Regions from separate parts of the Shouchella oshimensis genome, predicted to be linked through region 2. Evidence: riboswitches for the same ligand, from Rfam matches in the RefSeq annotation. Region 2 holds a riboswitch; each other region holds the start of a gene.
What was found. A riboswitch is a leader RNA that binds a small molecule or an ion and turns the genes downstream of it on or off. The one in region 2 is predicted to bind S-adenosylmethionine.
Positions count from the first base shown of each region.

Region 1 (6,130 bases), 420 kb from region 2:
TGTTCCATGGTTGCCTTCATGATACGTCTGTACGGATTCGCCTTTCGGAAAGGACAGAAAATGTGATATTTTTTCATGATTCTTCGAATTCTTTTCAAATTATAGACAATCTTAAAATGACCCGCCAACGTCATTTTTATTTGGCGCGCGCCTTTTTTACGATTTTTATAATGAAACGCTTTTAAAATGATTTCTTTCACTACTTCGTCTCGTACTTCCTGCCGTTTTCTACGTTCTTGAGCTTCATGAGAATAGTACCTATAGTAGGCGCTTCTGGACACGCCGGCGATCTCACAGAGGTAGCGCACCATCTTCTTAAGCTTATACTTTCTAATCACGAAACGAATGAGAATGAACTTTTGACTGGGGGAGAGGACTATTCCTTTAGCCCCCTTTCTGCGAATCGGATCTTTTTTAGGAGTTCATTTTCTGCCTTTAGTAAGTTCACTTGGGCCTCAAGTCGAGCATTCTTTTCCTCGAGAGAGACTTCTCGTTTTCTGGGTCTCCCGGCATTTCCTGTCCTTGTATCATCTAGTCCCATAACCCCATGTTCCTTATAAGCTGCGCCCCATCTTTTACTGGCGGCTTGAATGCGTGTCATACCAATACTATGTACATCAAATCCAGCCTCTTCAAAGACCTGTTTGGAGAATTTCCCTTTCTCCTTCTCAGCGATAAAGTGGCTTTTAAATTCATTTGTGTAGGTAATTCCTTTAGAACTCACGGCTTTCACGTAGGGGTTCATGGATAATTGGTTAATTTCTTTCTCGGTAAATGTTTTTTTACTCATGGTGGCTTCCTCAATTTCTACTAAGTTGTCTACTTGTCATTATACAAAAAAGTACCCTATAGGTAGACTTTTTTTACGTGTCTACTCTATAGGGTACATTTTATTCGCTCAGGTAGTGGTTTAATGTGTATTCGAGTAAGGAAGCTTGGTTTTGATAGCCGGAGAACTGCTGATAACTTTGCTGCAGCTTTTGTGGGGTTTCACTTTCAATTGCGTATAGTCCTTTTCGGAACATGATGTTATACAGTTGTCGCTGGCAATTTTGTGATTCTTGATAAATGGTATTGATGTCTTGATAAAGCTGAGAATGGCTTGCTTCGTTTTCGGCGATATCATAAGCTGACGTGATATATTTTTCTGTCGTCAGCATGTCGGTAATAAATTCACGGTCAGTCATGTGTGTATCTTTTGGGAAAGCTGTTTCTTGGTTTTGAATTTTCATTAGGGATCTCCTTTCGTTATTGAACAGTAGGCTGTTCGGTTGTTGGTTTTAGGTGGGTGAGTAGGCGCTCGTAGTGTCGCTTGTGCATTTGTCCGGCTTGATTAATGGCTTCTTTTATTTCTGCATCCTGACAGTTCGACGCGTAAAAATAAGCTTTTTTCATAGCAAGTAGGTTCCACGATAACATGTCATTGATGTAGAGATGATCTTTTGTTGAAATGACTTGAGGTGGTTCGGAGATGAAGTTCTGTTGCTGGTTTGCTTGTGTTCCTTGTTGTTGCTGCATGTAAATGGCCTCCTTTTTAACATTAAATTTAAGTCATACGCTCTTAGTTTGAAAAAAAGAGGCTGATTTTATCCATCAAAAGCGTATCAATTGTAGCGAACGTAAAAATCGGACATAATAACAGTTGATATAATCTCAAAGGAGGTGCCATAAATGAGTGTAACGTTTTACCAGTATCCAAAATGCGGAACATGTCGTAAAGCAAAAAAGTGGTTAGAGGAACAAAACGTTGAAGTGAACGCTGTACATATTGTTGAATCTCCACCTTCTGCCGACACGTTAGCTGATTTGTATCAGAAAAGTGGGCTCGAGCTTAAGAAATTTTTTAATACAAGTGGTCAAAAATACCGTGAATTGGGTTTGAAAGATAAGTTAGCTTCTATGAGTGAAAGTGAGATGTTGGAACTACTTTCATCTGATGGAATGCTTATTAAAAGACCAATTACAACAGATGGTAGCAAGGTAACTCTTGGATTTAAGGAAGAACAATTTGAACAAAACTGGAGCTAACTCGTTTTTTTTATGAGGAAGTTCGGTTATAATGAATGCAGAATCGAACAAGTTGATGGAGGGGTTATAACATGAGCAACAAATTACCAGCAGAACTTAAATATTCAGAGGAACACGAGTGGGTCAAAACTGAAGGAGAGAAAGTCCGTATTGGTATTACAGACTTCGCTCAGTCTGAGCTTGGAGACATCGTGTTTGTTGAACTACCAGAGGTTGGCGATGAAATTGAAGCGGACGAGCCGTTTGGCAGTGTTGAGTCTGTAAAAACCGTTTCTGAGCTGTATGCTCCTATTAGTGGAAAAGTAGTTGAAATTAACGAAGAGTTAGATGATTCACCTGAATTCGTTAATGAATCACCATATGAAAAGGCTTGGATGATTGTTGTTGAGCCTAAAGACTCTGCAGAAGTTGAGAAGCTTATGTCTGCAGACGAATACAACACAATGATTAGCGAAGATTAATCGAATGTTAAACCCATCAAGTGCAACTTGCCTTGATGGGTTTTTTTAGTGTTTCTTGTACTTAAGTCTTCTCATCTTAACAGACTTCGTATATGATTACTTAGGGTAGCGAAATAAGAACGGGTATAGGTGAGGGCAGATGGCTCAATTTGCAAAAGAATGGTCGAGTAAATTAAAAGGCTATAACAAAAATATTCGTCTATTCCTGATAGCGTCTTTTTTGCTTAATGTAGGAATGGGCATTTTTATGGTAATTTATAATTATTATATTCGTGAGTTGGGTTTTTCGGATGATGTGAATGGACGCGTGATCGCAATGCAAGCCACAGCAACAGCTATTGCACTTCTGCCAGTTGGACTCTTAAGTGATCGGCTTGGTCGAAAGCGGTTAATTGTCATAGGTTCTGTGGCGGTTATGCTTAGCTTAATTTTAAGAAGCATTGGCATTGCAGAGGACTTATTGATAATAGGAGCCTTTGTCACAGGATTTTTTATGGCTTTTATTCAAGTCACGGCTATTCCACTTCTTGCTGAGAATTCAAGGGAATCTGAGAGAGTACATCTATTTAGTCTAAATGCAGCATTTATGATGGCGGCAAATGTTATCGGAAATTTGCTTGGGTGGTGTGATGACAGATGCCCTACATAGCCTGTTTCAGATAACGATGCTTAATAGCGTGAGGTTTACATTATTAGTAGGTGTATTCATTGTCTGCATTGGGTTATTACCACTTTTCAAAATCAAAGAAGAACGAAAGGTACAAACGATTCAAACGAGACGACTGTCAGGCTTTAAGCAATTAGCTGAGAAAAAAGATTCTTTAAAATTAATTCTTCTATTTGCTATTGCTAGCATCTTAATTGGGTTTGGATCAGGCTTGGTAATCCCGTATCTTAACCTTTATTTCACGGATCGCTTTGACATTAGTTATTCTTTAGTAGGTATCATTCTTGCGTTAGGACAGGCGATGACGGCAGTTGCCTTACTAATCGGTCCGAGTGTTGTTAAGCGGTTTGGAGAGGTAAGGGCAGTGGTCATTTTACAGCTTGGTTCTCTGCCATTCCTTCTATTATCTGCTTACACCGAAATTCTATGGCTAGCAGTGATTGGATTCCTGTTTAGACAAGCGTTAATGAATGCAGGAAACCCTATTCATTCTGCCCTGATGATGCGTTTGGTTGATCCATCTATGAGAGGACTTGCCAACTCACTTGGTCAAATGGTTTTCCAATTAGGTTGGGCAGTAATGGGACCTGTCTCAATGGGAATTGTGTTGGCATATGGTTCGTACACTGGCTACGCGATTGTTTTTTCGATTACAGCTTGTCTGTATTTAATCGGGTCCATTTATTTCTATTTTGTATTTGGAAGACGTCAGAAAGATATTCCAGCACCACTAGTTGTTGAAAAGAATTGACCAAGCTACAATAGCATGCTATGATTTTCCCAACTTAGCATAAAATCTAACATAAAAATTTAATAACTCTTATCGAGAGTGGCGGAGGGACTGGCCCTTTGATGCCCGGCAACCACGGAACTGATTTCGGTTCTGCAGGTGCTAAATCCAAGCAAAGTGATGATTCACTTTGAAAGATGAGAGAGGGATTAATATAAACCTTCTGCTTATCTGCGGGAAGGTTTTTTTCTATATAGTTTAATAGAAAGTGAGGATTACAAAGTGATTGTATTAAAAGGATTACAAAAAATATTTGAGCTAAAAAGTGGAGCAGTGACGGCTGTAGATGGAATTGATTTGACCATTGAAAAAGGCGGGATTTTTGGCATCATCGGATATAGTGGTGCGGGAAAAAGTACACTGATTCGCATGCTAAATATGTTAGAGCGCCCGACTAGTGGAGAGGTCAAAATAGATGGACGAGACATTTCTAAATTAACAACTAAAGAATTACGAAAATCACGCCAGGAAATGGGTATGATTTTTCAACATTTTAATTTATTATGGTCGCGCACTGTATATGACAATATTGCCTTCCCTCTTGAGATTGCTGGTGTGAAAGGTGAGCAACGAGACAAGCGAGTTAAAGAATTGATTCAGCTAGTTGGACTAGAGGGTCGTGACAAAAGCTATCCTTCACAACTGAGTGGTGGACAAAAGCAACGGGTAGGGATTGCAAGGGCATTAGCCAATAATCCAAAGGTGTTGTTATGTGATGAAGCCACATCTGCTCTGGACCCTAAAACAACTGAGTCGATCCTAGACCTTTTAGTTGATATCAATAAAAAACTAAACCTTACCATTGTGCTTATTACACATGAAATGCATGTCATCCGTAAAATTTGTTCAGAGGTAGCGGTTATGGATAATGGTCAGATCGTAGAAAAAGGACCAGTCCTAGATGTATTCCGTCAGCCTAAAGAAGAGATGACAAAAGAATTCTTAAAACAAATTACAGAGCAGGATGATACGGAAGAGACAATCCAGGAGATTCTAAGTGAAGCGGGATCAGGAGATGTTGTTCAGCTCACTTTTTCTGGTACAAGTGCAGAGCGTCCTTTGATCTCTGAATTAATCCGTACCTTCCAAATTGATGTATCGATTCTTCACGGGAAAATTACCAAGGTTCGAGGTGGATCTTACGGTACATTATTTATTCAAATCACAGGTGATGAGTCGGAAAAGAAAAAAGCATTAGATTTTATTATGACCAAAGAGGTTGAAGCGGAGGTGTTACGCCGTGCTTGAGACACTATTTCCTAAAGTTAGTTGGGATCGAATGTGGGATGCAACAGTTGAAACTCTCTATATGACGGGAATTTCACTAATTGCCACATTTATTCTTGGTATTCTACTCGGTTTACTGTTATATTTAACTGGTAGGGGAAATCTATGGGCGAATAGACCGGTAAATGCGGTCATTGCAGCCTATGTGAATATTACACGATCGATCCCATTTGTTATTTTGTTAATTCTCATTATTCCTTTAACCAAATTTCTTGTTGGGACCTTTCTAGGTCCAACTGCAGCACTGCCTGCGTTAATCATAGGGGCTGCTCCATTTTATGCACGGATGGTTGAAATCGCACTGCGTGAAATTGACCGTGGGGTTGTGGAAGCTGCGCAATCAATGGGAGCTTCTTCTACAACAATTATCTTTAAAGTGTTATTACCAGAGTCAACACCTGCACTTATTTCAGGGATTACAGTCACTACAATTGCGATGATTGGTTATACAGCAATGGCTGGTATTGTAGGTGGCGGTGGTCTTGGAACACTTGCTTATCAAGAAGGGTTCCAGAGAGGGAATAGCGATGTAACCTTGGTGGCAACAATCGTAATTCTACTGGTTGTATTTATCGTCCAGTGGATCGGCGATTTTTTCACATATATTACAGACAAACGATAAAAAGAGATGGGGGAAAGAGACATGAAAAAATTCTTAGGTACGCTTGGAACGGCAGGTCTTGTACTAGCACTAGCAGCTTGCGGGACATCAGGTGATGAAGACAGCAACAACGGTGACACTGGTAGTACTACAGGCGGGGACACACCTGCTGAAGAGGAAACAACAACCCTTAAGATTAGTGCGTCAAACACACCTCATGCTGAAATTCTTGAGGAAGCAGCTAGTACATTAGAAGAAGAAGGAATTGAGCTAGACATTGTTGTCGCTCAAGACTA
Region 1 is NZ_JAMQJY010000001.1:1,579,433-1,585,562, reverse strand. Features, by position in the region: partial or broken gene NDM98_RS08515 (IS3 family transposase) at 1-830, opposite strand, end outside; gene NDM98_RS08510 (spore coat protein) at 891-1,232, opposite strand; gene NDM98_RS08505 (hypothetical protein) at 1,249-1,518, opposite strand; gene NDM98_RS08500 (arsenate reductase family protein) at 1,672-2,028, shown strand; gene gcvH (glycine cleavage system protein GcvH) at 2,100-2,489, shown strand; gene NDM98_RS23940 (MFS transporter) at 2,629-3,138, shown strand; gene NDM98_RS23935 (MFS transporter) at 3,089-3,907, shown strand; SAM riboswitch class I at 3,974-4,090, shown strand; gene NDM98_RS08485 (methionine ABC transporter ATP-binding protein) at 4,169-5,194, shown strand; gene NDM98_RS08480 (methionine ABC transporter permease) at 5,187-5,855, shown strand; gene NDM98_RS08475 (MetQ/NlpA family ABC transporter substrate-binding protein) at 5,877-6,130, shown strand, end outside.
Region 1: linked by a shared signal. The riboswitch ahead of NDM98_RS08485 (methionine ABC transporter ATP-binding protein) and the one ahead of NDM98_RS06315 (2,3-diketo-5-methylthiopentyl-1-phosphate enolase) in region 2 are both predicted to bind S-adenosylmethionine.

Region 2 (6,130 bases):
ACCAACGATCCCGGTTAGGATCGTTGGTCGTTTTGCTCGTTTCATTCTCTAGTTTGCTTTTTGGAAATCTGGATCGTCGAATTTGTGTGCAACCCAGCCTTCTGCATCAATAAATAGTCTCACTGCTACAACTTGGCGTTCTTCTGATAACGTGAAGAAATGCGGGATATTAACAGGTACAGAAATCACATCACCAGGTGAAAGATTAACATCAAAGTAACCTGTCTCTTCACCTTTTATTACAAAGGTTCCTGAACCTGCTGTAATGGCACGGACCTCATCTTCTGTATGCGTGTGGACCTGCTCAAATTTTTTCAAAAGCGCATCCAAATCAGGTGTATCTTCATTTAAAGCAATGACATCCCAATTTTTGTAGCCACGACGTTCGGCCAAAGAACGAATTTCTTCGTCAAATGTAGCAAGCACTTGTTCTTTGTTTTCATCATTTAAGTGGCACTCGTTTTGCAAAGCTTCTGGAAGTTTCTCAGGATTCCAATATTCATATAGAACTTCCTGACTTTCTAAAAAGGCTCTAACCTCTGCCTCACCTTTAATGACTTCTCCTGTATTACGAATCTGAATAACTGCCATTTCTAATCATCCTCCTAAAGATTTAGTTGTTTAAGTCGCAAGTGATACTCAAATAAAAATTCAAGTGCTTCTAAATGTTTTTTTGCCTCAAATCCATTACGGCCCCAGGCTGTAATGCCATGATTACGGATTAATACTCCTTTGATACCTGGCCGTATTTGCTCGGCTACTGCTTCAGCTAGCTGACCAAGGTCTGCATAATTAGGTACAATGGGAATGGTGATGGAGCCGTCTTCCTCCCAGATATTAAATGCTTTGATTAATTCTTGATTTTGAAAAGTAATCTCTGCCTGTTCAGCATAAAGTTCGGAAATGATATTGTTCGATATGGTATGAACGTGTAATGAACAGCCTGCATCTGTTTTTTCATAGATTCGTTGGTGGAGAACCGTTTCAGCTGATGGCTTTAAATCTGTCTGCTCTATAGATTGACTCTGTTCATTTACTAAAAGGAAATCCTCTGGTGTACGTTTTCGTTTATCCCTACCACTTGCTGTAACTAGAAAACGTAATGGGTCATGACTAACCTTTATAGAAAGGTTACCGCTTGTACCAGGAAACCAATCTCTTGCAGCCAACTCATCCTTAATATCCGCAAGCTCGCTCCATAACGAATCATAAACAGCTTGTGTTGTACTCATTACATGTGCACCTCCAGCTTTGAATCAAGTTTTTCGATAATCTGATGAAAACTAGTAAAAGACGAATGATTAAGTGAAAGCTCACGACATTTTTCTAATAGGAATGAATCACATGCAAATACCTCATCCGCTACCTTTGCCGCCTGTAGATCCGTTATTGAATCACCAATGACAATCTTATAAAACTCTTGATCTGAATACTGCCTAAGTATTGATGGTTTGCAACAACCACAATCATTTGAACAGAACTCATCACAGCTATGTGGCCACGTAATCTGTATAGTACGGCCATCAAAATCACTGCCATTACAGTACAAATCAGGCAACAGTGCAAATGGCTTAAGAATGGGTTCCACAAAAAAATCAATGCCTCCACTTACGATTTTTAATGAAATGTTCTTTTCTCGAACATACGTTAAAAAATCAGAAAATCCATCCCGAATCTCCGCTTGGCTTAACACAAACTCTATGATTTCTTGTTTGCGTTCAACTGGAATTAACTTAAACATCTGACCGACGCCTGAACGAATCGAGATCCGTTCAGCTAAAATGTCGTCCTTAATCGTTTCCAAGCCTGGAGGATTTATGTGTTTCATAAGCCCAATAATATTATCTTTTGTTGTAATTGTGCCATCAAAGTCACAGAAGATGATTGGGTCTTTACCTGCAATCTGTGTCATGTTGGACTACCCCACAACTCAAGTGCTTTTGCCAGTTCTGGTGATTTAGCTGCCGCATCAGATAATGATTGAGTAGCAAGTACTCCTGAAACCGCATCTCGAAAGGCCTTAGCACCTGCTCTTGCTCCACCTGGATGACCGTGAATACCACCGCCTGCGTTAATTACTGAATCAATGCCGAAGTCCTGAATTAGAAGTGGCGTCAAACCAGGATGAATCCCAGCCGATGGAACCGGAAAGGCTTTTTTGAGAGCTCGTTCCTCTGTTAATGCCTGTTTAATATCTATCGTTTCCGACTTTTCCATGGCAACGCTACCGTAAGGAGACGGAAACAAAACAAGGTCCGCTCCGGCTAATCGTAACAATTTACCTAAAAGTACTTTGTTAGATATTCCGTAAAAAGGTGACGCCGTAAGGGCTCCAGAAACAGCTGGATGAGCCATAATTGGAACGTGAATATCCGGATCCTCTGCTAATGCCTGCAAAACATCCAATCCGTATGCAAATACATTAAACAATAAGGCCGTTGCTCCCTGCTCGACTGCTCTTTTTGCTTTGTCTTTTAAGTCAAACGTTCGACCAGTTAGGTTAACCGCATACAGCTTTTGTTCACCTGTCTGTTCATACACCTCTTTGATAATCTTAGAACCAGCTTGAACTCGATCTGAAAAAGGGGTTAATGGATTATCAAATAGAATCTCGTCATCCTTTACTAGATCGACTCCACCTAGCAATTGATCAGCTAGCTGAGATTTAAATTCCGTCATGTCCTTTCCTATCATCCCTTTAAAAATACTCATCACAAGCGGCCGCTCATAGACCTGAAGCTGACTACGAATACCTTCTATTCCAAATTGCGGTCCAGGGAAAGCTTTTTCTAGATCACTAGTAAAATCAATATCTACTAGCTTGATTTCACCATCGAGAGATAGCTTTCCAAAAATCGTTGTTAAAATGGCTGGTAGATCGGCTGAGAAGTTGGCTTGTGGATACGCGATTTTTATGAGGCCCGTTTTTCGTTCTTCCCCAAATAATCGATTGGCTATATCTGTGCTTTTCTCTTCTATTACTTCAACAACTTCACCTTTGTGTTTTTCAAGCTGCTTTTTTTCAAGCGCTTGTAAATGTGTCCATGATCCAATCGTTAACCCAAGGGCAATGGATTCTGCTTTTTTGTGAAGATCTTTTTTTTGATCGTATACTCGATATGTTGCCGTTACAAAACTCATTTTGTTCAGTTCCCCCTTACCTCAATAACAAAAAAATCCTCTTCTAGTGGAAGAGGACAGTGTACCCATTTCTTGTCCTCTTATCTACCAAGGTAACCTTGTGAGAATTAGCACCTTGAATAGCTAAAAAGCCAAAACAGGTTGCCGGGTATCATCGGGTTCGTCCCTCCACCAGCTCTTCATAAGAGTGATACATATGTAATGTTGATAAATATACTATGGATTATGACAGTGAGATTCTATTCTGTCAATTAGTAATAATCATTTTATCAGAATCTATTGACAACGTACAAATTCCCTCGTATTATTTATACCAATTACTCTTATTGGGAAAAAATGATTAAGAGTACACACAACTTTATATACACTCTTATCGAGAGTTGGCTGAGGGAATTGGCCCTATGAAGCCCGGCAACCGACCTAATCATCATTCTACTAATATGATGAAAACCTTTAAGGTTTTAAGGCACGGTGCTACATCCAACAGACTCTTCCCGAGTCTGAAAGATAAGAGGTTGAATCACAGCATTCCGCCTCTTTCTTAAACGAAAGAGGCTTTTTTATATTTTAATAGATGGAGAGATGACCATGATAAAAGGATTTGGGGTTAAAACATTAGGAATGACTGCTGCTGCTGTAATTGTACTTGCTGGATGTGGTGATAGTGAGTCCTCGCAAGCCGAAGCAGATGTCAAATTAGACGGAGTACCTGAGAGATTCGCTACAGGTGAAGGCGCCAAAATAAAGGTCATTCGCAAGATTGGTGGAGATGACCATACTGCTCAATATTTGGCCGGAGTACAAGAAGAAGGTGAAGCGTTAGGTTTTGATGTCGATGTATTTACCGCAAATGGGGATACAGCAAGTTATCATGACGCCATATCTCAAGCAATAGATGCCGATTATGACGGCTTAATTCTTTCACATGGTGATGATGCCGCTACCGTAGATGCCGTACAACGAGCTGTTGATAAAGGGATTGAGGTTGTAACGTTTGATTCCAATAGTGATTTAGAATCGATTGATGGTGTGACACTCACCTCCCAAGATGATGAGGAGCTTGCAACACTAGCCCTTGATCAACTAGTTGAAGATTTTGATGGAGAGGCAAATATTCTCTACTTATGGGTTGATGGTTTCCCTCCAATGGTAAGACGCGATTCAATCTATCAGGAGGTTCTTTCTGAGCAACCTGGACTTAATGAATTGGAGCGATTTGGTGTTGCCGCAGAAGATACTTCTACCCAAACTCAAAATGCAGTAGCTGCGTTACTTAATAAGTACCCTGAAGGTGAAATCGATGCGATTTTTGCGACTTGGGATGCCTTTGCAATTGGAGCAGCACGTGCACTTGATGAAGCAGGACGAGATGAAATCAATATCTATGGAATTGATGTATCAAATGCTGACCTTCAAATCATGCAACAGGAAAATAGCACATGGGATTATACTGCAGCCGTTGATCCTAAGTTAATTGGTTCTATCAACCTACGAATTCTTGCCAAAAAGCTAGCCGGTGAAGAAACACCTCAATTTTATGATTTAGAAGCATCGCTCATTTCTCGGAAGCAATTATTAGAAGCAGATGATGACGTCAATATGGTCTCATTAGCTGAGGTCATTCCAAACTGGGGTGAATCAGACGCGTTTGAAGAAGAATGGATGACTATATTAAAAGAACATAACGAATAATAGGTGATTTGATGAAGCTACGTATGGAAAAGATCTCCGTTTCTTATCCGGGAGTCAAGGCGCTTGATCAGGCTTCTTTTGAAGTAAGCGGCGGCTCTTCACACGCACTAATTGGTGCGAATGGCGCGGGAAAATCAACGTTAATGAAAGTACTGTCTGGTTCAGAAAGTCATTACGACGGCACCATTCTAATTGACGGACAACATGTTTCGATCCATTCACCAAAGGATGCGCAAAAGCATGGTATCCAAATTGTTCATCAGGAAGTTGATGCTGGATTAGTTCCATACTTAACGGTCGCTGAGAACATACACCTTTATACATTTGGTTCTAGTCAGAACAAGAACGCCTTTATTCATTGGAGTCTTGTTCACAAAAAAGCTTCAGAGGTTCTCGATTCATTAGGTATCAATGTTTCTTCTAAAACGTTAGCGAGTGAGCTCACGCTTGCAGAAAAACAAATGGTTCTTATTGCACGAGCCGTTTTGACAGATTGTCGGCTATTGATCCTAGATGAACCAACAGCCCCATTAAGTCTTTCTGAAACCAAGCAATTGTTTCGGATTGTACGAGATCTACAGAGCAAAAACGTAGCAGTGGTGTTCATCTCGCATCGTTTGCCTGAGCTGTTTGAAATTTGCGATATCATTACGGTTATGAGGAATGGGCAAGTAGTTTCATCAAGACCTATTCCTGATACGTCAATTGACCAAGTCGTTGAGCAAATGCTTGGAGAACCTTTAAGCCAGCAATTTACAGACAGAGTTTCCGAGATGGGTGACACATTTTTAGAAGCTCATTCAGTATCAGATGGCAGCAAAATTAATCATGTATCCCTACATGTTAAAAAAGGAGAAATTCTTGGATTAGCTGGCCTAGTTGGAGCTGAAAAACCGAGCTTTGCAAGCTACTCTTTGGAGCTTCTACGATGACATCCGGCTCACTTTTGATTAACAAAAAGCCAGTTGTCATTTCCTCTCCTTATGATGCCGTTTTTCATGGAATGGCTTTTGTGCCTGAAGAACGACGAAAAGAAGGCGTCCTAATTAATGAATCTGTTTTAACTAACCTATCAGCTGCCAATCTAGGAAGCTTCAGTAAGCGATTTGGTTTTTGGAATTTCAAAAAAGAACAAGCGAGTGCTAAAACGATGATTTCAGCTCTTGGGATCAAAACACCTCAAGCTGAAACATTGGTCAAAAATCTTTCTGGCGGGAATCAACAAAAGGTCGCGATCGGCAAATGGTTAGTCGCTGATGCAGACCTGTACCTTTTTGATGAACCAACTAAAGGTGTT
Region 2 is NZ_JAMQJY010000001.1:1,156,233-1,162,362, forward strand. Features, by position in the region: gene NDM98_RS06300 (cupin domain-containing protein) at 49-591, opposite strand; gene NDM98_RS06305 (methylthioribulose 1-phosphate dehydratase) at 606-1,232, opposite strand; gene NDM98_RS06310 (2-hydroxy-3-keto-5-methylthiopentenyl-1-phosphate phosphatase) at 1,232-1,912, opposite strand; gene NDM98_RS06315 (2,3-diketo-5-methylthiopentyl-1-phosphate enolase) at 1,909-3,141, opposite strand; SAM riboswitch class I at 3,219-3,329, opposite strand; SAM riboswitch class I at 3,509-3,655, shown strand; gene NDM98_RS06320 (sugar ABC transporter substrate-binding protein) at 3,730-4,833, shown strand; partial or broken gene NDM98_RS06325 (sugar ABC transporter ATP-binding protein) at 4,845-6,130, shown strand, end outside.

Region 3 (6,130 bases), 270 kb from region 2:
AGTTGCTTTAGGGCCACCGGTTTTTGCCGCATTAATGAATGCAAATCATTTTATCACATTTTTTTTACATGCGATTTTGTGCTGCTTTGCTTTAGTACTTACCTTAATCATGATCAAACCCGAGAAAACAATCAAAAGCACATGGAGCTGAAGATGGACGATAAAAAGCAAAAGAAGGTATACTGCTTATAAAAGCCAAGGGAGAATTCGGTTATGCACACCTTTATGGATGCCTATCAGCGTGAGGTTCAACTTGCATTCAAAAAAGATCCGTTCTCAAGTATGCCTAAACATGTTTGGGTAATATGTATGTACAAGAATCAATGGTTATTAACCAACCATAAAAAGCGCGGATTAGAGTTTCCTGGCGGCAAAGTGGAGCAAGGAGAGAGTCCACTCGATGCTGCTAGGAGAGAAGTTTTTGAAGAAACAGGAGCCAGCGTGAAGACCATACAATACATTGGTCAATACACAATAAGCGATCAGCAAATTTGCAAGAACATTTATTTTGCAGAGATTGATGACGTGGAAGAGCAAAACAATTATTTTGAAACAGAAGGACCTGTACTAGTAAATGAATTACCGGACCAAATTGCTGAAAATCAAGACTACAGCTTTATTATGAAAGACGGGGTATTACAGTACTGTTTAGAGTACATACAAAATGTTCAAAAGTAAAAGGTGTGATTGACGTGGGGCAGATTATTCAGAAGCAGAAAGTTCCATCACCTCATCCAGACATCCACTTGTTCATAATCACGTATTGGAGTTCAGGGTTAAGAGTTAAAGGCTACCTTGCTGAGCCTACTTGGAGCTCATCCTTGCCAGGTCTGATTTATCTTCGAGGTGGAATCAAAAATGTCGGAATGGTTCGAGTTCAGCGGTTAATTCAATGGGCCTCGGAAGGTTTTGTTGTGTTTGCTCCTTTTTATCGTGGAAACCGCGGCGGAGAGGGTAACGAGGATTTTGGAGGAAATGACCGTGAGGATGCAGTGAGTGCCGTAGATGTGCTCCTAGAAAACAAACGTTATGATCAAAACCAAGGCATGCATGCGATCGGATTTTCAAGAGGTGGAGTAATGGCTTTGTGGACAGCTATCTATCGGGATGAGGTCAAAAGTATAATAAGTTGGAACGGGGTTACGGATATGTTTCTCACCTACGAGGAGCGTGTTGATCTCAGAAGGATGATGAAGCGAGTCATTGGAGGAACCCCTACAAAGTACCCTGAACGCTACCTGTGGAGGACCCCGTCACTGCAATTAGAATCAATGAAAGCATCGGTGCTTCTTATACATGGTGAGCAGGATGACCATGTCTCAATTGACCATGCTCATCGATTGGAGAAACAACTCCTTGAAAAAAAGAAGCCGGTTGAGAGCTTGGTACTTTTCAGCATACACGCATCAATTTCCACTAAAAGAGCAGCAACGTACCTTACATGAAGCGGCGATATGGATGAAAGCCCAATCTAAATAACGAAAAAAAGTGTCATCAAATGATGAACACTTTTTTTCGTTATTCTATCTTGGTCCAGCTTGAGTGATCTCATCAGCTAGGCCAGTAAATTTTGTGAAGTTTTGCTTGAAGTTATCTGCCAGCTCAGCCGCTTTTCGTTCGTAGGCATCTGGATTTGTCCAAGTTGATTTAGGTTGAAGAACCTCATCGGGAACTCCAGGGCACTGCTTTGGAATGTGTAAGCCAAACACTGGATCCTCGGTTGTCTCAACATTTGCTAATTCTCCCTGTAAGGCTGCTTGCACCATAGAACGTGTATGCGTAAGTTTCATCCGTTGACCTACTCCATATGGTCCACCAGACCAACCTGTATTAACTAGGAATACATCTACATCATGTGTTCTAATCAAGTCACCTAACATTGAAGCATAACGGTGTGCTGGCAATGGCAAAAATGGTGCTCCAAAGCAAGTAGAGAAGGTTGCTTCAGGCTCTGTAATGCCTCGTTCTGTCCCAGCAAGTTTACTTGTGTATCCAGACAAGAAATGATACATCGCCTGCTCACGCGTTAATTTACTGATAGGAGGTAAAACCCCAAATGCATCAGCAGTTAGAAAAATTATGGTATCTGGATGCCCGGCAATACTTGGCTCAAGTGCATTTGGAATGTAATCAATTGGATACGCTGCACGGGTATTCTCTGTTAGCGAGACGTCGTTGTAATCAGGCTCACCATTTTCCTCAGAAACCGCCACATTTTCAAGTACTGTTCCAAATTTAATTGCATTCCAGATCTGTGGTTCTTTTTCTTCAGAAAGATTTATGCACTTTGCGTAGCAACCACCCTCAATGTTAAAAACACCATTTTCAGACCAAGCATGCTCATCATCCCCTATTAATAAACGATCGGGTGATGCTGAAAGTGTGGTTTTACCTGTACCGGACAATCCAAAAAATAATGCCACATCTCCCTCTGCACCGGTGTTTGCTGAGCAATGCATCGACAAGACATTCTCCTCTGGAAGAAGGTAGTTCATAATTGAGAAAATTGATTTTTTCATTTCTCCAGCATATTCAGTTCCACCAATTAGAATCACTCGTTCTTCAAAGGAGATCATCACAAAGGCTTCAGAATTCGTTCCATCAATTGTCGGTTCTGCTTTAAATGTTGGTGCAGAAACAATGGTGAAAAGCTCACGATCAAGCGTTACATCCGTAGAGCTTGGGCGAATAAAAAGCTTGCGAGCAAACACTTGGTGCCACGCAAATTCATTAATGACTTGAATTGGTAGTCGGTAGGCAGTATCTGCTCCTGCAAAACCTTGAGAAGCAAAAAGCTCTTCTTTTTCACCAAGGTGAGAAAGAACTTTATGATATAACGAAGTAAAGACCTCTTTTGATATTGGCTTGGTTAACTGGACCCCAATCAATGGTGTCACGAACCGAGTCCTCTTGAACAACAAATTTATCCTTAGGAGAACGACCAGTGTACGCACCGGTTTCTACGCTAAGTGCGCCTGTTGCTGTAAGTATACCCTCACCTCTTTGGAGAGAGCGTTCAACCAAACGAGAAACAGATAGGTCATGTTTGGTTTGTGGACTTGATAATAATTGTTCTAATTTCACCGGGATATTCATGGTTTTCAAAGCGCATTCTCCTCTCGAATGATCATCTTATATGGTTGGTTAATGCTAATTAGTATAACACATTAATATTATTAGTCTATACTTTATGTGCGTCTTTTTAGATATAGTGATTAAACTTTGATTAACCTTGCTATGATTGACTTTTCAGTATCGATGTTATATAATTTTTCGCGAACGGATCTTATCGGAGAGCCGGCGGAGGGACAGGCCCAAAGAAGCCCAACAACCACCATTTTAATAAAATGGAAAGGTGCTAACCTGCAAGGCATTGCCTTGAACGATAAGAGGTTAAAGGACAACATTTCAACCCTTTTCCTCAGTAAGGAGGATTGGGGTTTTTTATTGTGTATATTTAATCTCAACCTGGTAATCAGGCTGATAAGAGAAGATTAGAATGAGTTGGAAGGGTGAAAAGAGATGGCAGAATTTAAAAGTCGACAGCTATTTACATCAGAATCGGTGACAGAGGGACATCCAGATAAGATGTGTGATCAAATTTCTGATGCGATCTTAGATGAAATCTTAAAGAAAGATCCTAATGCTCGTGTAGCATGCGAAACATCTGTGACTACAGGCCTTGTATTAGTTGCTGGAGAAATTACAACTAGTACATATGTTGATATTCCACGTGTCGTGCGTGATACGATTAAAGGTATTGGTTATACACGTGCAAAATACGGTTTTGACGCAGAAACTTGCGCTGTTCTTGTTTCAATTGATGAACAATCAGCTGATATTGCTCAAGGTGTGGACAAAGCACTAGAAGCACGTGAAGGGCAAATGACAGAAGAGGAAATTGAATCAATTGGTGCTGGAGACCAAGGTTTGATGTTTGGTTTTGCAACCAATGAAACAAAAGAGTTAATGCCACTACCTATCTCTCTGAGCCATAAGCTAGCTCGTCGTTTGGCAGAGGTTCGTAAAGAGGAGATCATTGACTATCTACGTCCAGATGCTAAAACGCAAGTAACAATAGAATATGATGAGCAAGGAAAACCTGCACGAGTTGACACAATTGTTATTTCAACACAACATCATCCAGAGACTACTCTGGAGCAAATTCAGCATGACATGAAAACTCATGTGATTAACGAAGTTGTACCTGCAGAGTTAATTGATGAACAAACAAAATATTTTATTAATCCAACAGGTCGTTTTGTCATCGGCGGACCTCAAGGGGATGCAGGACTTACAGGTCGCAAAATTATCGTTGATACGTATGGTGGATACGCACGACATGGTGGGGGAGCGTTCTCTGGTAAGGATGCAACGAAGGTTGACCGTTCTGGAGCATATGCTGCTCGCTATGTAGCAAAAAACATTGTGGCTGCTGGCCTTGCTGACAAGGCAGAGGTACAGCTTGCATATGCAATTGGTGTAGCCCAACCTGTATCAATAGCGGTTGATACATTTGGAACAGGAAAAGTATCAGAAAGTGAACTTGTTACACTTGTTCGCAAAAACTTTGATCTTCGTCCAGCAGGTATTATCCGTATGTTAGATCTACGTCGTCCGATCTACAAGCAAACGGCTGCTTACGGTCACTTTGGTCGTACGGATGTAAGCTTACCGTGGGAAGAAACAGACAAAGCGGCTGTATTAAAAGAACAAGCAAGTATTAAAACGGTTTAATCTATTTCAAAAAAGCATCCAACAATCATTTGATTGTTGGATGCTTTTTATTTTACTAAGACTGCATTTGTTTATAGAGTTGACCTTTTTCTACATATTCTGTACGAATTCGCTCCATATCAGCCAGGTCATCATCATTAAGGTCACGAATCACTTTTGCAGGACGACCAAAAGCAAGTGTATTTGGCGGAATAACTTTACCAGGAGGCACTAAACTGCCTGCTCCAATAAAAGCACCTTCTCCTATAACAGCTCCATCAAGTATCGTTGATCCCATTCCGATCAATGCCTTTTTATGGATGGTACAACTATGTAGCATCGCTTGGTGTCCAACTGTAACATCATCCTCAATGATGAGTGGATACTTTGGACTTTGATGAAGCAAGCTTTGATCTTGGATATTTACTCGTTTCCCGATGCGTGTAGGGGAGACGTCTCCGCGAATAACCGTTTGGAACCAAACACTTGATTCATCCCCTATTTCTACATCACCAGTGATCGTAACGTAATCGGCAATAAAGGCACTTTCAGCAATAAGTGGCTTTTTATTTTGATATGGATAAATCATATGTGCTCATCCTTTCCGTCTCATAAAAAAAACGCTATACTTAATTCTAACGTAAAATGATAAGAAGGTAAAAATTCAACAAGATTCTACTGTGGAGCAAGGAGATGATCAGTGTGTGGAAATGGGAAGTAACAGAGCCTAGAGGTGTAGTCGTCATGGTTCATGGAGCAGGTGAGCATCATGGACGTTACCAATGGCTAGCTAAGAAATGGAATGAGCATGGATTTGACGTCATCATGGGGGATTTACCTGGTCAAGGTAAAACACGAGGTCGACGTGGTCATATTCAATCCTTCCAGCAATACTTAGATACTGTAGAAGAATGGCTGAATGAAGCAAGGCAAAAACAACTTCCAATTCTACTCCTTGGACACAGTATGGGCGGATTAATCTCTATTCGTACCGTGATGAAAAGAGATAATTCATTAATCTATGGAGTCATTTTATCTTCACCATGTTTGGATTTAAGCCATCCATTACCAAAAGCAAAAAAAGCGGCCTCTAAAGTTTTGCAGCATGTTGCACCTACCTTTAGTGTGAACTCCGGTATTCGATCAGATCGAGCAACACGTAACCAAGAGGTTATTGAAGCCTATTTAACGGATCCACTTAAAGTAAGTAAAGTGTCTGCGAGATGGTACCAAGAATTAGAGAAAACAATGCGTGTGACCAGACGTTATCCAGAAAAATTCCCTAATATCCCTTTGCTAGTTCTTCAAGCAGGTGAGGATTATTTAGTTGATAAAAATGCAACGCAAGAGTGGTTTAATCATTTAATCCTTACTCAAAAATCATTTAAAGAGTGGGAAGGCTTATACCATGAGC
Region 3 is NZ_JAMQJY010000001.1:1,422,210-1,428,339, reverse strand. Features, by position in the region: gene NDM98_RS07645 (MFS transporter) at 1-151, shown strand, start outside; gene ytkD (RNA deprotection pyrophosphohydrolase) at 214-678, shown strand; partial or broken gene NDM98_RS07635 (alpha/beta hydrolase family protein) at 687-1,479, shown strand; partial or broken gene pckA (phosphoenolpyruvate carboxykinase (ATP)) at 1,524-3,105, opposite strand; SAM riboswitch class I at 3,284-3,392, shown strand; gene metK (methionine adenosyltransferase) at 3,523-4,737, shown strand; gene NDM98_RS07620 (gamma carbonic anhydrase) at 4,793-5,305, opposite strand; gene NDM98_RS07615 (alpha/beta hydrolase) at 5,419-6,130, shown strand, end outside.
Region 3: linked by a shared signal. The riboswitch ahead of metK (methionine adenosyltransferase) and the one ahead of NDM98_RS06315 (2,3-diketo-5-methylthiopentyl-1-phosphate enolase) in region 2 are both predicted to bind S-adenosylmethionine.